Accumulibacter sp.: one gene and its partner. The protein of the gene in region 2 interacts with the protein of the main gene of each other region in a pairwise test. Links are inferred from orthologs where the notes say so. Each region holds a gene or a part of one and is shown on either strand. Other genes may lie near its edges.

What was found. Proteins that work in one complex are often made in the same cells at the same time.
Region 1: the proteins of V5B60_RS00880 (region 2) and dnaE interact in binary tests that used the Escherichia coli proteins (3 or more experiments, as listed by UniProt). The link is inferred for Accumulibacter sp. from one-to-one orthologs.

What each region holds. Positions count from the first base shown.
Region 1 is NZ_JAZKUG010000001.1:524,975-530,357, reverse strand. Bases 1-4,004 are described here. They hold dnaE (DNA polymerase III subunit alpha), read right to left. Parts: upstream 3,675-4,004; coding sequence 201-3,674; downstream 1-200. Other genes in these bases: V5B60_RS02405 (ParA family protein), read right to left, coding at 3,801-4,004; V5B60_RS02415 (hypothetical protein), read right to left, coding at 1-167. Also shown: more of V5B60_RS02405, read right to left, coding at 4,005-4,427; V5B60_RS02400 (TAXI family TRAP transporter solute-binding subunit), read right to left, coding at 4,424-5,383. UniProt on the Escherichia coli protein: DNA polymerase III is a complex, multichain enzyme responsible for most of the replicative synthesis in bacteria. This DNA polymerase also exhibits 3' to 5' exonuclease activity. The alpha chain is the DNA polymerase catalytic subunit.
Region 2 is NZ_JAZKUG010000001.1:191,277-198,921, forward strand. The notes cover bases 1,826-4,798. They hold V5B60_RS00880 (pyridoxal phosphate-dependent aminotransferase), read right to left. Parts: upstream 3,905-4,798; coding sequence 2,747-3,904; downstream 1,826-2,746. Other genes in these bases: V5B60_RS00870 (M16 family metallopeptidase), read left to right, coding at 1,826-1,889; mscL (large conductance mechanosensitive channel protein MscL), read right to left, coding at 1,956-2,402; V5B60_RS00885 (extracellular catalytic domain type 2 short-chain-length polyhydroxyalkanoate depolymerase), read left to right, coding at 4,082-4,798. Outside these bases: more of V5B60_RS00870, read left to right, coding at 1-1,825; more of V5B60_RS00885, read left to right, coding at 4,799-5,152; peptidoglycan-binding protein LysM, read right to left, coding at 5,200-5,712; V5B60_RS00895 (bifunctional metallophosphatase/5'-nucleotidase), read left to right, coding at 5,983-7,645. UniProt on the Escherichia coli protein: Shows aminotransferase activity with methionine and histidine as substrates, and to a lesser extent also with phenylalanine.

The sequences.
Region 1 (5,383 bases), 330 kb from region 2 along the record:
TCACAGCTGGCCGGATCACCGACGATCTCCCGGACCTCCTCGTAGGACTGGCCGATGCGCAGGCGATTGAACTGGTCCAGGCTGACTTTCGGCCCGCACGCGAGGAGTAGTACGGTCAGTGTGGCGAGGGTGACGTTCCCGTGCGGCGGCCTGCGGCTGCTGCTCACCGGCGTTCTCCCGGCCGGCCGCGGCCGGTCGTCTCAGGCGTAGTCCACGCGCACGTTGTCGCTGCTCAGCCAGTCGCGCAATGCTTGCAACAGGCCGTCTTCGAGCCGCACCCGGCTGCTGTCGCCGAGGACCAACTCGCAGCGTGCCTCGGCATTGTGGTAGCTCAGGCGGATCGGGCACTCGCCGGGGGTATAGGGCGCCAGCAGGCTGCGCAGACGCTGCACGGCCTGGCGCGCGTTGCTGCCGCCGGCGTGGCCATTGAGCGACAGGTGCAGTTGGCGAGCGAAGCGGCCACGCGCTTCGGCAAGCGTCAGCAGGCGCTCGGCGACGACCTTCACGCGCCCCTCGCCGGCGAAGTCGTCGCGCTGGATCCGCCCCTCGACGACGAGCACCTCGTCCTCCCGGATCTTGGCGCGTCCGCTGTCCAGCAACTCGCTGAACACCGACACCTCGAGCGAGGCGCTGCCGTCGTCGAGCTGGATGAACGCCATCTTGCCGCGCGCCGTGATCTTGCTGCGCACGGCGACGACCAGTCCGGCGAGGAGCTGGCTTTCCTTGCGCGCCTCGAGCGCCGTCAGCGGCCGGCGGACGAAGTGCGCGATCTCGCCCTGCACGGCGCGGAAGGGGTGGCCGGAAAAGTAGAAGCCGAGCGCCAGCTTCTCCTCGTTGAGCTGCTGGCGTTCGTCCCAGCGTGGCGCCTCGACGTACGGCGGCCCTTGCTCGCCGGCCGCGTCGCCGGCGTTGTCGAGGAGGTCGAAGAGGCTGACCTGCATGGCGTTGCGTTCGGCCTGCTCGGCGGCGTCGATGGCGATGCCGACCGAGGCGAGCAGGCGCGCGCGATGGCTGTCGAGGGCGTCGAAGGCGCCGGCGCGGACCAGCGCTTCGATCGTCCGGCGGTTGACCAGTCGCTTGTCGACGCGTTGGCAGAAGTCGAAGAGATCCTTGAATGGGCCGTTGGCGGTGCGGGCGCGGATGATCGCCGTCACCGCCTGTTCGCCGGTGCCCTTGACGGCGCCGAGGCCGTAGCGGACGGTCTGGCGATCGACCGGGGTGAAGCGGTGTTCGGATGCGTTGACGTCCGGGCCGAGGATCGTCAGTCCGTTGGCGATCGCGTCATCGTGGAAGGTCTTGACGGTATCGGTGAGGTCCATTTCGGACGACAGCGTCGCCGCCATGAAGGCGGCGCAGTGGTGCGCCTTGAGCCAGGCGGTGTGGTAGGTGACGACGGCATAGGCGGCGGTGTGCGACTTGTTGAAGCCGTACTCGGCGAACTTCTCCATCAGGTCGAAGAGCTGCATCGCGAGCTTCTCGTCGTAGCCCTTCCTGCGCGCGCCTTCGCGCATCAGGTCACGGTGCAGCGCCATCTCCTCGGCCTTCTTCTTGCCCATCGCCCGGCGCAGCAGGTCGGCGGCGCCGAGCGTGTAGCCGCCGATGATCTGCGCGATCTGCATCACCTGTTCCTGATAGACGATGACGCCGTAGGTCGGTTCGAGACAGGCCTTGAGGTCGTCGATGTAGTAATCGATCCTCTGCTGCCCCTTCTTGCGCAGGATGAAGTCGTCGACCATGCCGGAGCCGAGCGGGCCGGGGCGATAGAGCGCGAGGACGGCGATGATGTCCTCGAAGCGATCCGGCGCCAGCTTGCGGACGAGCTTCTTCATGCCATCGGATTCGACCTGGAAGATCGCCGTCGTGTTGCCGTCCTTGAGAACCTGGTAGGCCTTCGGGTCGTCGAAGGCCAGCGTCGCGAGGTCGGGGCGTTCGCCACTCAGTCTTTCGACGTACTGCAACGCCAGCTCGATGATCGTCAGGTTGCGCAGCCCGAGGAAGTCGAACTTGACCAGCCCGATCTTCTCGACATCGTCCTTGTCGAACTGCGACACCACCGAACCGCCGCCATCGGCCGAGTACACCGGACAGAAGTCGCTCAGCTTGCCGGGGGCGATGAGGACGCCACCGGCGTGCATGCCGACATTGCGCGTCAGGTCCTCGAGGCGGCCGGCGAGGTCGAAGAGCTGCCGGACTTCTTCCTCGCTGTCGAGCCGGGCCTGCAATTGCGGCTCGGCGGCGATCGCCTTGGCCAGCGAGAGCGGCCTGTTGGTTTCGACCGGGATCAGCTTCGACAACTGATCACAGAAGTTGTACGGCAGGTCGAGTACGCGGCCGACGTCGCGAATCACCGCCTTCGACGACATGGTGCCGAAGGTCACTATCTGCGCCACCGCCGCGCTGCCGTACTTCTGGCGGACGTACTCGATGACGCGCCAGCGGTTGTCCTGGCAGAAATCGATGTCGAAGTCGGGCATCGACACCCGCTCGGGGTTGAGGAAGCGCTCGAAGAGCAGCGCGTAGCGCAGCGGATCGAGGTCGGTGATGCCGAGTGCGTAGGCAACCACCGAGCCGGCGCCCGAGCCGCGTCCCGGACCGACCGGACAACCGTTGCGCTTTGCCCAGTTGATGAAGTCGGCAACGATCAGGAAGTAGCCCGGGAATCCCATCTGGACGATGGTGTCGGTCTCGAGCTGCAGGCGGGCGTCGTACTGCGGGCGTTCCGCCTGGCGCGCCGCGCTGTTGGGGAACAGTTGCTGCAAGCGCCGCTCGAGCCCGGCCTCGGCCTCCCGGCGCAGGTAGTCGGCGAGTGTCGTGCCCGGAGGCGTCGGGAAATCCGGCAGGTAGCTCTTGCCGAGGGTGAGCTGCAGGTTGCAGCGCTTGGCGATCTCGACCGAGTTGGCGAGCGCCGCGGGGTGGTCGGCAAACAGTTCGACCATCTCCTCGCTGCTCTTGAAATACTGTTCCTCGCTGTACGGGCGCGGGCGGCGTGCGTCACCGAGCATGTAGCCTTCGGCGATGCAGACGCGCGCCTCGTGCGCGTTGAAGTCCTCGCGTTCGAGAAACTGGATCGGGTGGGTGGCGACCAGCGGCAGCCCGAGTTCCGCCGCGAGGTCGGCGGTTGCCGCAACCAGCGACTCCGCCTGCGGCATCCCGGGGCGCTGCACTTCGAGGTAGAAGGCGTCGCCGAACAGCTCGTGCCACTGCCGGGCGCGCTGCGCCGCCTGGTCGAGGTTGCCTTGCAGGAGGGCTTCGCCGACATCGCCGCTGGCGGCGCCGGAGAGCGCGATCAGTCCGTCGACGCCGACCTCGCGCAGCATCCGGCGGCTGACCTCGGCCCGGCCGCGGACGCGCGGTGTCAGGTAGGCGCGCGACAGCAACTCGCAGAGTTGCTGGTAGCCACGCGGCGAGCGGCAGAGCACGAGCAGGCGATGCGGCCGATCGGCATCGGTTTCGTTGGCAATGAACAGGTCGCAGCCGAACAGCGGCTTGATCCCCTTGCTGCGTGCGGCCGAGTGGAACTTGACGAGGGCAAAGACGTTGGCCAGGTCGGTCAGTGCCAGGGCCGGCATGCCGCAGGCGGCGGCGCGGGCGACGGCTGCGTCCAGGCGGACGATGCCGTCGGTGATCGAGTATTCGCTGTGCAGGCGAAGGTGGATGTACGGCGTCTCGGACATGGGCGCATTCTACCCCGGGCGCTCGGCAGAAGACGCCCTGCGCTGGGGGCTGCGACCAACTGCGGGGTGGCCATCGTCTCCCGGCGCGCGGCCGGCCGCGGCCCCGGAGCGATCCGGGGCCGGGCCTCAGCTATTATCGACCCAGTCGATGATCGGCTGCCACTGCTCGAGGTCCTTTGCCGCGCGTGATGCCGACAGGTCGAACATGGTCATGCCGTGCATCGTCGTCTGGACGTAGAGCTGCGTCGTGCGCAGATGGGTCAGCACCGGCAGATCGTAGCGGGCGAGAAAGCGTTCGAGCTCGGCGGCGGCACGGGTGCGTGGATCGACGCGCATGCCGACCACGGCAACGAAGGCCTGTTCGTTGCGCACCGCCTTTTCCGCCAGCAGCACGTCGAGAAAGTGGCGGGTGGCGAGGATGTCGAAGAGCGAAGGCTGTACCGGCACCAGAACCCTGTTGACCTGCTTGATGACCGTGTCGAGTGCCTTGCCGTGGAGACCGGCGGGCGTGTCGAGAATGACGTGCGTCGTTCCTTTCGGCGGCTTGGCCGTCTTGCCGGGCTCGATCTCCCAACTGCGAATGCTGGGCAGCAGCGATGGTCGCAGTTGCAGCCACTCGCGCGACGACTGCTGGCGATCGACGTCGCCGAGCATCACGCGATGACCCCTGCGTGCGAGATGGCCGGCAAGATTGATCGCCAGCGTCGATTTGCCCGAACCCCCCTTTGGATTGGCAATCAGAAAGGATTTCATCGCTTGTCGTCTCCGTTCTCGTTCTTGTGGTTCCTGGCGGCGAGCTTGCCAAGCTCGTTGCGCACCAGGTTGATGTGCTCGCGCAAAGTGTAAAGCAGATCGCTGAAGGCGAGCGGAATCTTGAGTCTGCTCGCCGTCTCCTCGATCGTTTGCAACTGGTGCGCGTACTCGACGTGTCGCGCCGGGTCGTCATTCCGGCGCAGCTCGTTCTCGAGCAACTTGAGGTCGCCGTAACAGCGGACGATCTTCGAACGGACGCGCCAGCTGTAGATCGACGGCGCGAACTTGAGCAGTGGCAGCAGCAGCATGGCCAACGGCAGGATCATGACGAACAGGCGCTCGACCAGCACCGCCACCCAGAAGGGCAGGTAGCGCTGCAGGAACGGTGGTCCAGACTTGTAGAAGCGTTCGGCTTCGGGCGACAGTGCGAAGCTGCGATCGCGGTAGGCGGGAAATTCGCCGGCCCGCTGGAAGAAGCCGCTCTTGCCGTTGACCTCGGTCATCGCCTGCAGCAGCAGGCTGGCCAGCGCCGGGTGCAGGTCCTCGCGGACGATGACGTTGGCGGTGGTCGCCAGCAGGAGCGTGTCGCGCGGCGGCAGGTCGCGGACGAGGCTGACGACACCGTGCGGCAGGATGACCTTCGACAGGAAGGGAAACAGCCGCAGGTAGGCATCGGCCTGGCTGAAGCTGACGACGCGCAGACCCGGCGAACGCAGCATCACTTGTACGACGGGCGCCTCCTGGGCGGCGACGATGAAGGCGGCATCGATCTCCCCGCGCTGCAGGGCCTCGGCTGCGCCCAGCCCGGCCAGCGGCAGCAGGTTGGGGCTGTCGCTCTTGATTTCGTTGGCGGTGAGCAGTTGCAGTGCGAGCCCGCGGATGCCGCTGCCATCCTCGCCGACGGCGATGCGGCGGCCGTCGAGTTGATGGAGCTTGCTCACGCGTGGCTCGCCACG
Region 2 (7,645 bases):
AACTGCTGACCGTCGCCTACCGCACGCCCGCCAGCCTGCACCCCGATTCCGAGGCGATCGCCCTCGCCAGCGACGTCCTCGGCGACACACCAAACGGTCGTCTCTACCGCGCCCTGGTGCAGACCGGCATGGCGACGCAGGTGTTCGCCTCGCCGGTCGAGACCCGTGAACCGGGCTTCGTCCTCTTCGGCGCCGTCCTGGCCAAGGATCAGTCGATCGACCGCGTTCGCGAAGTGATGATCGAGGCCATCGAAGGCGGTCTGGCACGGCAGCCGACGACCGCCGGCGAACTCGAACGCGCTCTGGCGGAAGCACGCACCTCTTACGAGCGCGCGCTGACCGATCCCGAGTCGTTCGCCGTGATGCTGTCCGAGTACATTGCCCTGGGCGACTGGCGGCTGTTCTTCCACGCCCGCGATCAGCTCAACCGAATGACGACGGAACGGGTGGATGCGGCCGCCGCCCGCTACCTCGTGCGCGACAACCGCGTCGTCGGCGTTTTCATCCCGGACGATTCGCCACAGCGCGCCGTGCTGCCCAAGGCGCCGACGGCCGCCGAGTTGCTGGCAAGCTATCGGCCCGCGACTCGCGGCGACGCCGGCGAGGCTTTCGACCCCACTTATGAAAACCTTGGCCGGCGGACGCGGCTGAGCCGCTTTGGCGATCTGCAGATCGCCCTGCTGCCCAAGAAGAACCGGGGCCAGACCGTCAACGTCTCGATGAGCTTCCGCTGGGGTGACGAGCAGTCGCTGCGCGACCGCAAGATGGCCGGTGCGCTGGCGATCGCCATGCTGCCGCGCGGCAGCCGGCAGTTGAGCCGGCAGCAGATCGCCGATGAAATGACCAGGCTGAAGGTTCGTGGCGGCCTGACACAGTTCGAGACGACACGCGACAGGCTGCCCGAGGCGCTTGCCCTGGCAGCGCAACTGCTTGGCGAGCCGAGCTTCCCGCCGACCGAGTTTGAGGAACTGCGGCGGGAATACCTGACCGCCCTGCAGGCGCAGCTCGATAGCCCCGAGGACCTCGCCAGCGACGCCCTCGCGGCGCATTTCAATACCTACCCGGCAGGCGACCCGCGCCACCACACGCCACTGCCGGAGCGGATCGAGCAACTGCGCCGGCTGAAACTCGCCGATGTCGTCGACTACCAGCACCAACTCGTCGGCACGGCGCGCGGCGAGATCGCGATCGTTGGCGATTTCGATGCGCAGGCGATCGAGGAGCAACTGCGGCGGCTGTTCGCCGACGCCCGCTCGCGATCGCCCTACGAGCGCCTCGAGCGGGAGTTCCGCCCGGTGCCGCCGGCACGGATCGTCATCGACACGCCGGACAGGGAGAATGCCGTCCTGCGGGCGCGGCTCGACATCGACCTGCACCGTGACGATGCCGACGCCGCGGCACTGTTCGTCGCCAACTACATCTTCGGCAACAGCGGCGGCCTGACCAGCCGTCTGATGGACCGCCTGCGGCAGCAGGACGGGCTCAGCTACAGCGTCGCCTCGAGCCTGTCAATCGGCCAGCGCCAGCGCCTGACCACCTGGACGGTGGCCGCCATGGTCGCACCGCAGAACGCGGCGCGCGCCGAGCAGGCACTGGGCGAGGAGATTCGCCGGGCGCGCGACAAGGGCTTCACCGCGGCTGAAGTGGCTGCCGCCCGCAAGGGCATCGTCGAGGCCAGCGCGGTCGCGCGCTCGCAGGACTCGACGATCGCCTCGCGCTGGACATCGCTGCTCGATCTCGGCCGCGACTGGCGCGATTCGCAGGCCTTCGAAACCCGGATCATGGCGGTGAGCGCCGAACAGGCCAGCGCCGCATTCCGCAAGTACATCGATCCCGAGCGGATGACCCTGGTGCTCGCCGGTGACGCCAGCAAAGGCCTCGGCAAGTGAGAACTGAGCCCCAGCGCAACCGACTCGCTCGCGGCAGCGGCGAACGAGCCCGGCGGGAACGCGTGCCTACTTCTTGAGGCTGTCGCGGATCTCGCGCAGGAGCAGCACATCCTCGGGCGTCTCGGGGGCGGCCGCCGGTGCCGGCGCCGCTGCGGGTTCGGGCTCCGTCCGCTTGAGGCGGTTCATCTGCTTGATCATGATGAAGATGATGAATGCGAGGATGATGAAGTTGACCAGGATGGTGACGAAGTTGCCGTAGGCGAAAACCGGGACCTGTGCCCTGCGCAGCGCGTCGAGCGTCATCGCCGTGCCTTCCGGCACCTTGCCAAGAACCAGGAACATGCCCGAAAAATCGAGCCTGCCCCCCATGATCCAGGCGATGAAAGGCATGATCAGGTCGCCAACCACCGAATCGACAATCTTGCCAAAAGCACCGCCAATGATCACGCCGACGGCGAGATCCATGACGTTGCCCTTCATGGCGAATTCCTTGAACTCCTGCAGCATGCTCATCGCATCTCCTTTCTTCGGGCTTGGTACGGTTTGGGGACAGCAAGAAGACGAACCGCAGCGCGGCCGCGCTGTGACCTCGAATCACCAAGCGGCAGACAGAGCGATCCGAGATGGACAAACAGTCTTTCGCCGCGACGCCTCCTGCCGACTCGATCGATCGCTCGTCGCAATGCGCCGAGTGGCCGGTTCGGCGCGCATACTATACTGTCCCGGAAAGATTGTCCCCGGAGAATTTACGGGAAGTTACCGTCGCCGCTCAACGGCAGCAACCAACGTGCCGCATCGATGCATTTAGTATACCGTCACCGAATCCAGGCGCTGGCTGCCGCCTGCAATCGCAATCGCTACAGGCGGCGCAGCCGCTCGCCGGCGGCGGCGAGCGTCGCCTCCTGCTTGGCGAAGCAGAAGCGGACGACGCGGTCATCGGCACCGTCGTGGCGGAAGACCGAAACCGGGATCGCCGCGACCCCGGCCTCGCGCGTCAGCCAGCAGGCGAACTCACCGTCCGGAAGGTCGGAAATCGCCGCGTAGCGGGCGAGCTGGAAGTAGGTTCCGTGACAGGGCAGCAGCTCGAAGCGTGAGGCCGCCAGTTGCTCGCGGAAGAAGTCGCGTTTCGCCTGATAGAAGCGCGCCAGCCCGAGGTGGCGCGACGCATCCTGCATGTACTCGGCGATGCCGAACTGGCACGGCGCATTGACCGTGAACACGTTGAACTGATGCACCTTGCGAAACTCGGCCATCAGTTCCCGCGCGGCGAGGACGTAGCCGACCTTCCAGCCGGTGATGTGGTAGGTCTTGCCGAATGACGAGACGACGATGCTGCGCGCGGCGAGTTCGCCGTGCATGGCGACGCTCGCGTGCTGGCGCCCATCGAAGACGATGTGCTCATACACCTCATCGGCGAGGACGACGATGTCGCTGCCGCGCGTCAGTTCGGCGAGCCGATCGAGGTCTTCGCCACGCAGCAGGCTGCCGGTCGGGTTGTGCGGCGAGTTGATGATGATCATCCGCGTCCGTGGCCCGAGCAGCGAGCGGACCTGATCCCAGTCCGGCCGGTAGTCAGGAAAGCGCAGGCTGGCGAAAACCGCCAGGCCGCCGACCGTCTCGATCGCCGGCACGTAACTGTCATAGACCGGATCGAGGACGACGACCTCGTCGCCGGCGCGCACGAAGGCGGCAATGGCCGTGAAGATCGCCTGGGTCGCGCCAGCGGTGACGGTGATCTCGTCCTCGACATCGTAATCGGTGCCGTAGAGCGTGCGCACCTTGCCGGCGATTGCCGTACGCAGTTCGACGATGCCGGCCATCGGCGGATACTGGTTTCGGCCGGCGCGCATCGCGCGGCTGGTTGCATCGAAGAGCGCTTCGTCGGCCTGGAAATCCGGGAAACCCTGCGACAGGTTGATCGCGCCGCAATCGGCGGCAAGCCGCGACATGACGGTGAAGATCGTGGTCCCGACTCGTGGCAGTTTCGAGTCCACGGCAACGGCAGAATTCGGCATGGCGATCCGCGCCCGGCGCGGCCGAGAGTGAGCGAGGGCACAGTGTAAAGGTGCGCCAGCCCGGCAACAAGGCTGGCCGATCGACCCCACTGCCGGGGCAGCGGCGAGCCCGGCCCCAGGCAGAATCTGCTAGCATGGCCGCTGCCGCTTGCGCCACTCTTCCAGGAAATCAGCTCGATGAAAACGCACCCCGGCTCGTGGCGCGGCTTCGCTGCCTTGCTCGTCCTCGCCGTCGTCGCCAGTGTCCGCAGCGGCCTCGCCGCACCACCCCTGCCGGCACTGGCGGCAGATCTGTCGCAACTGACCGTGTCGGGGATTTCTTCCGGCGGCTACATGGCGGTCCAGTTCCAGGTGGCGCATTCGCGCCTGGTGCGCGGCGCCGGTGTCCTCGCCGGCGGCCCCTACGATTGCGCTGACGATTCCATCTGGCGGGCGCTGACGCGCTGCATGTCACCTTCCTGGTGGGCGCCGCTGCCGCCGGTCGGCGAGCTGCGCGCCCGCGCCGAGGCACACGCACGCGGCGGACGAATCGACCCGCTGGATCATCTGCGCGATGACCGGGTGTGGCTGCTTTCCGGCGGCCAGGACGACAAGGTGACAAGCGCGGTCGTCGACCGACTCGCCGCCTTTTACGGCGAGTGGCTGCCGCCAGCGGCGATCCGTTTCGTGCGCGTGCCCGAGGCAGCACACGCGATGATTTCGGTCGCTGACCCGCAAGCCGCCGGCTGCGGCAGCACGGCATCGCCCTTCATCAACCGCTGCGGCGACCTCGATCCAGCCGGGGAAATGCTCGGCCACATGCTCGGCCCGTTGCAGCCCCCGGCGGCCGACGATCGTGGCGAGATGCTGGCGTTCGACCAGCGCCCCTTCGCAGCCGGTCCGGCGATCGACTCCGGTCTCGCCGACGAAGCCTATCTCTACGTTCCGGCCGCCTGCCGGGAATCCCCCTGCCGCGTCCATGTCGCCTTTCATGGCTGCCGCCAGAGTACGGCGCAGATCGGGCGACGCTTCGTCGACGGCGCCGGCTACAACCGCTGGGCCGAGAGCAACCGCCTGCTCGTCCTCTACCCGCAGACCGCACCGCGCCACGGCTTGGCGTCGGGTTCGCGGAGATGGATCAGCAACCCCTTCGCCTGCTGGGACTGGTGGGGCTACACCGGCAGCGACTACCCGACCCACAACGGCCTGCAGATCAGGGCGGTACGCGCCATGCTCGAGCGGCTGGCGGCGCCCCGCCAGCCCGAGTAGTCAGGGCAGGCGCCGGCGAGCGCGCTGCGGCACGACGCGGCAGCCGCTCAGAGGGGCGGAATGCGCAGCACCTGGCCGGGATAGATCCTGTCCGGATGGCCGAGCATCGGCCTGTTGGCCTCGAAGATCAGCGGGTACTTGTTGGCGTCGCCATAATGCGCCTTGGCGATCTTCGACAGGTTGTCACCCGAGACGACGGTGTAGAAGCTTGCTTCGGCAGAGCTTTGATCGACCGACAGCATGTCGTTGACCTGCGCCACGCCGGCGACGTTGCCGCAGCAGAGCAGGATCTTCTCCTTGCTGGCTTGGTCGCCGGCGACACCGAAAACCGTCGCCGCGCCAGTGGCGCCATCGAAGCTCACGGTCAGACCGGTCACCGGCAGATCCTGCGTCCGGATGTAGGCCTCGATCGCATCACCCGCGGTCCGGTTCAGTTCTTCAAGGCGGTCCCTCGCCGCCTGATCGTCGGGTGCAGCCGCAGCGGCGGCCGCTGCCGAATCGGTGTCTCCGGCACGAAACAGCTTCTCGCCGGCTGCCTTGACGAAATCGAACAATCCCATCTTCGTTCCTCCCAGAATGCCCCGCGCCGACCGGCGCTGCGTGAACCCGCCCGCCAATGGACACGGCACGGACCACTGGCCGCGCCGGAGTCTAACAGCCGACCGTGCAATCACCAATACCGGGGCTGGCGACGTGGCGGCGCTTTCACCCACCGCCGACGGCACGATCGGCAAAGCGCTGGCAGACGCGGGCGGCAGGGTCTATGCTGTCGGCTCATCCCGCGACAGAGCCTGCCGGCTCACCATACCTGCCTCCGGACCACCCTGATCATGCGCCAGACATTACGCCCCGCGTCGCCGTTTGTCACCCTGCCCGCCATCGGCTGCCTGCTCGCCGCCTGCCAGGGCTTGCCACCGCCGGCACCCGGCCCGGCGACGGGTATCGAGATCCATATCGCCCACATCAACGATCACCACTCGAACCTGGAGCCGCAGCCGGACTTCGAGCTGCGGCTCGACGGCGTGCCGACACGCGTCGCCGCCGGTGGCTTTCCACGCCTGACGGCGCTCTTCAAGGCCAGCTCGGAGTTGCCGAACCTGCTGAAGATTCACGCCGGCGACGCCATGACCGGCACGCTCTACCACACGCTGTACAACGGCGAGGCCGACGCGGTGCTGATGAACACCGTCTGTTTCGACGTCTTCGAACTGGGCAACCATGAGTTTGACGAAGGTGATGCCGGACTGCGGCGCTTTCTCGACCACCTGCGTCAGGGACCGTGTCGGACCACCGTCCTCGCGGCCAATGTCGAGCCCGCGATCGGCTCGCCACTGGCGCCGACAGGCGCCAATGACTACCTGCAGCCCTACCTGCTGCGGCAGTTCGGCGATATCCGCGTCGGCATCATCGGCATCGAGGTGCGTGGCAAGACGATGAACTCCTCGCGCCCACTGCCGAGCACGCGCTTCCACGACGAGGTCGAGACGGCGCAGAAGGTCATCGACCAGTTGCGCGCCATGGGCATCCGCCACATCATCCTCGTCACCCACCAGGGCTACGAGGCCGACCAGGCCATGGCGGCGCGGCTGAGCGAGGTCGATGTGATCATCGGCGGAGATTCGCACACGCTGCTCGGCGATTTTTCGGCGATCGGCATGGCTTCCGCCGCTGGCCCCTACCCGACGGTCGCCCGCAACCGCGATGGCGATCCGGTGTGCATCGGGCAGGCCTGGGAATACGCCAAGATTTTCGGCCTGATGCGGGTCCGTTTTGATGCGCACGGTGCGGTGGCAAGCTGCGGCGGCTCGCCGACGCTGCCGATCGGCGACGACTTCCGGCAGCAGGACGGCAGCGGCACCTTTGTCGCCGTCGACGCGACGACGCGCGCCCATATCCTCGACGCACTGCGCGGCACGGATGCCCGCCCCGTCATTCCCGATCCTGTGGCGCAGGCGGAACTTCTCCGCTTCGCCAGCCGCCTCGACGAGATGAAGCGGCAGCGGATCGGCACCGCCACGGACCCGCTGTGCCTCGTGCGCGTCCCCGGTGAAACGACCAACCGCAGCGCTGGTGTCAGCGGCTGCGAGAACGCCAACCGGCTGGCGCGTGGCAGTGACATCGCGCAGGCAGTTGCCGAAGCCTATCGCCAGGCGAGCAGGCTTGCCGACATCGCCCTGCAGAATGGCGGCGGTATCCGCACGCCATTGCCGCGGGGCGAGGTCACCTATGGCACGGCCTACACCGTCCTGCCATACACCAACGTCCTGTACGAACTGCAACTGACCGGTCGCCAGGTCACCGAGGTGCTCGAGGATGCGGTCGGCAACTACCTCGACCGCGGCGGCTCGGATGGCTCGCACCCTTACGCTGCCGGCCTGCGCTGGCACCTCGACCTGCGGCAGGCACGCGGCAGCCGCTTCACCCGCATCGAGGTGCGCGCCAGGGACCGTGATGACTGGCAGGCGCTCGACCCCGAGCGCACCTATACCGTCG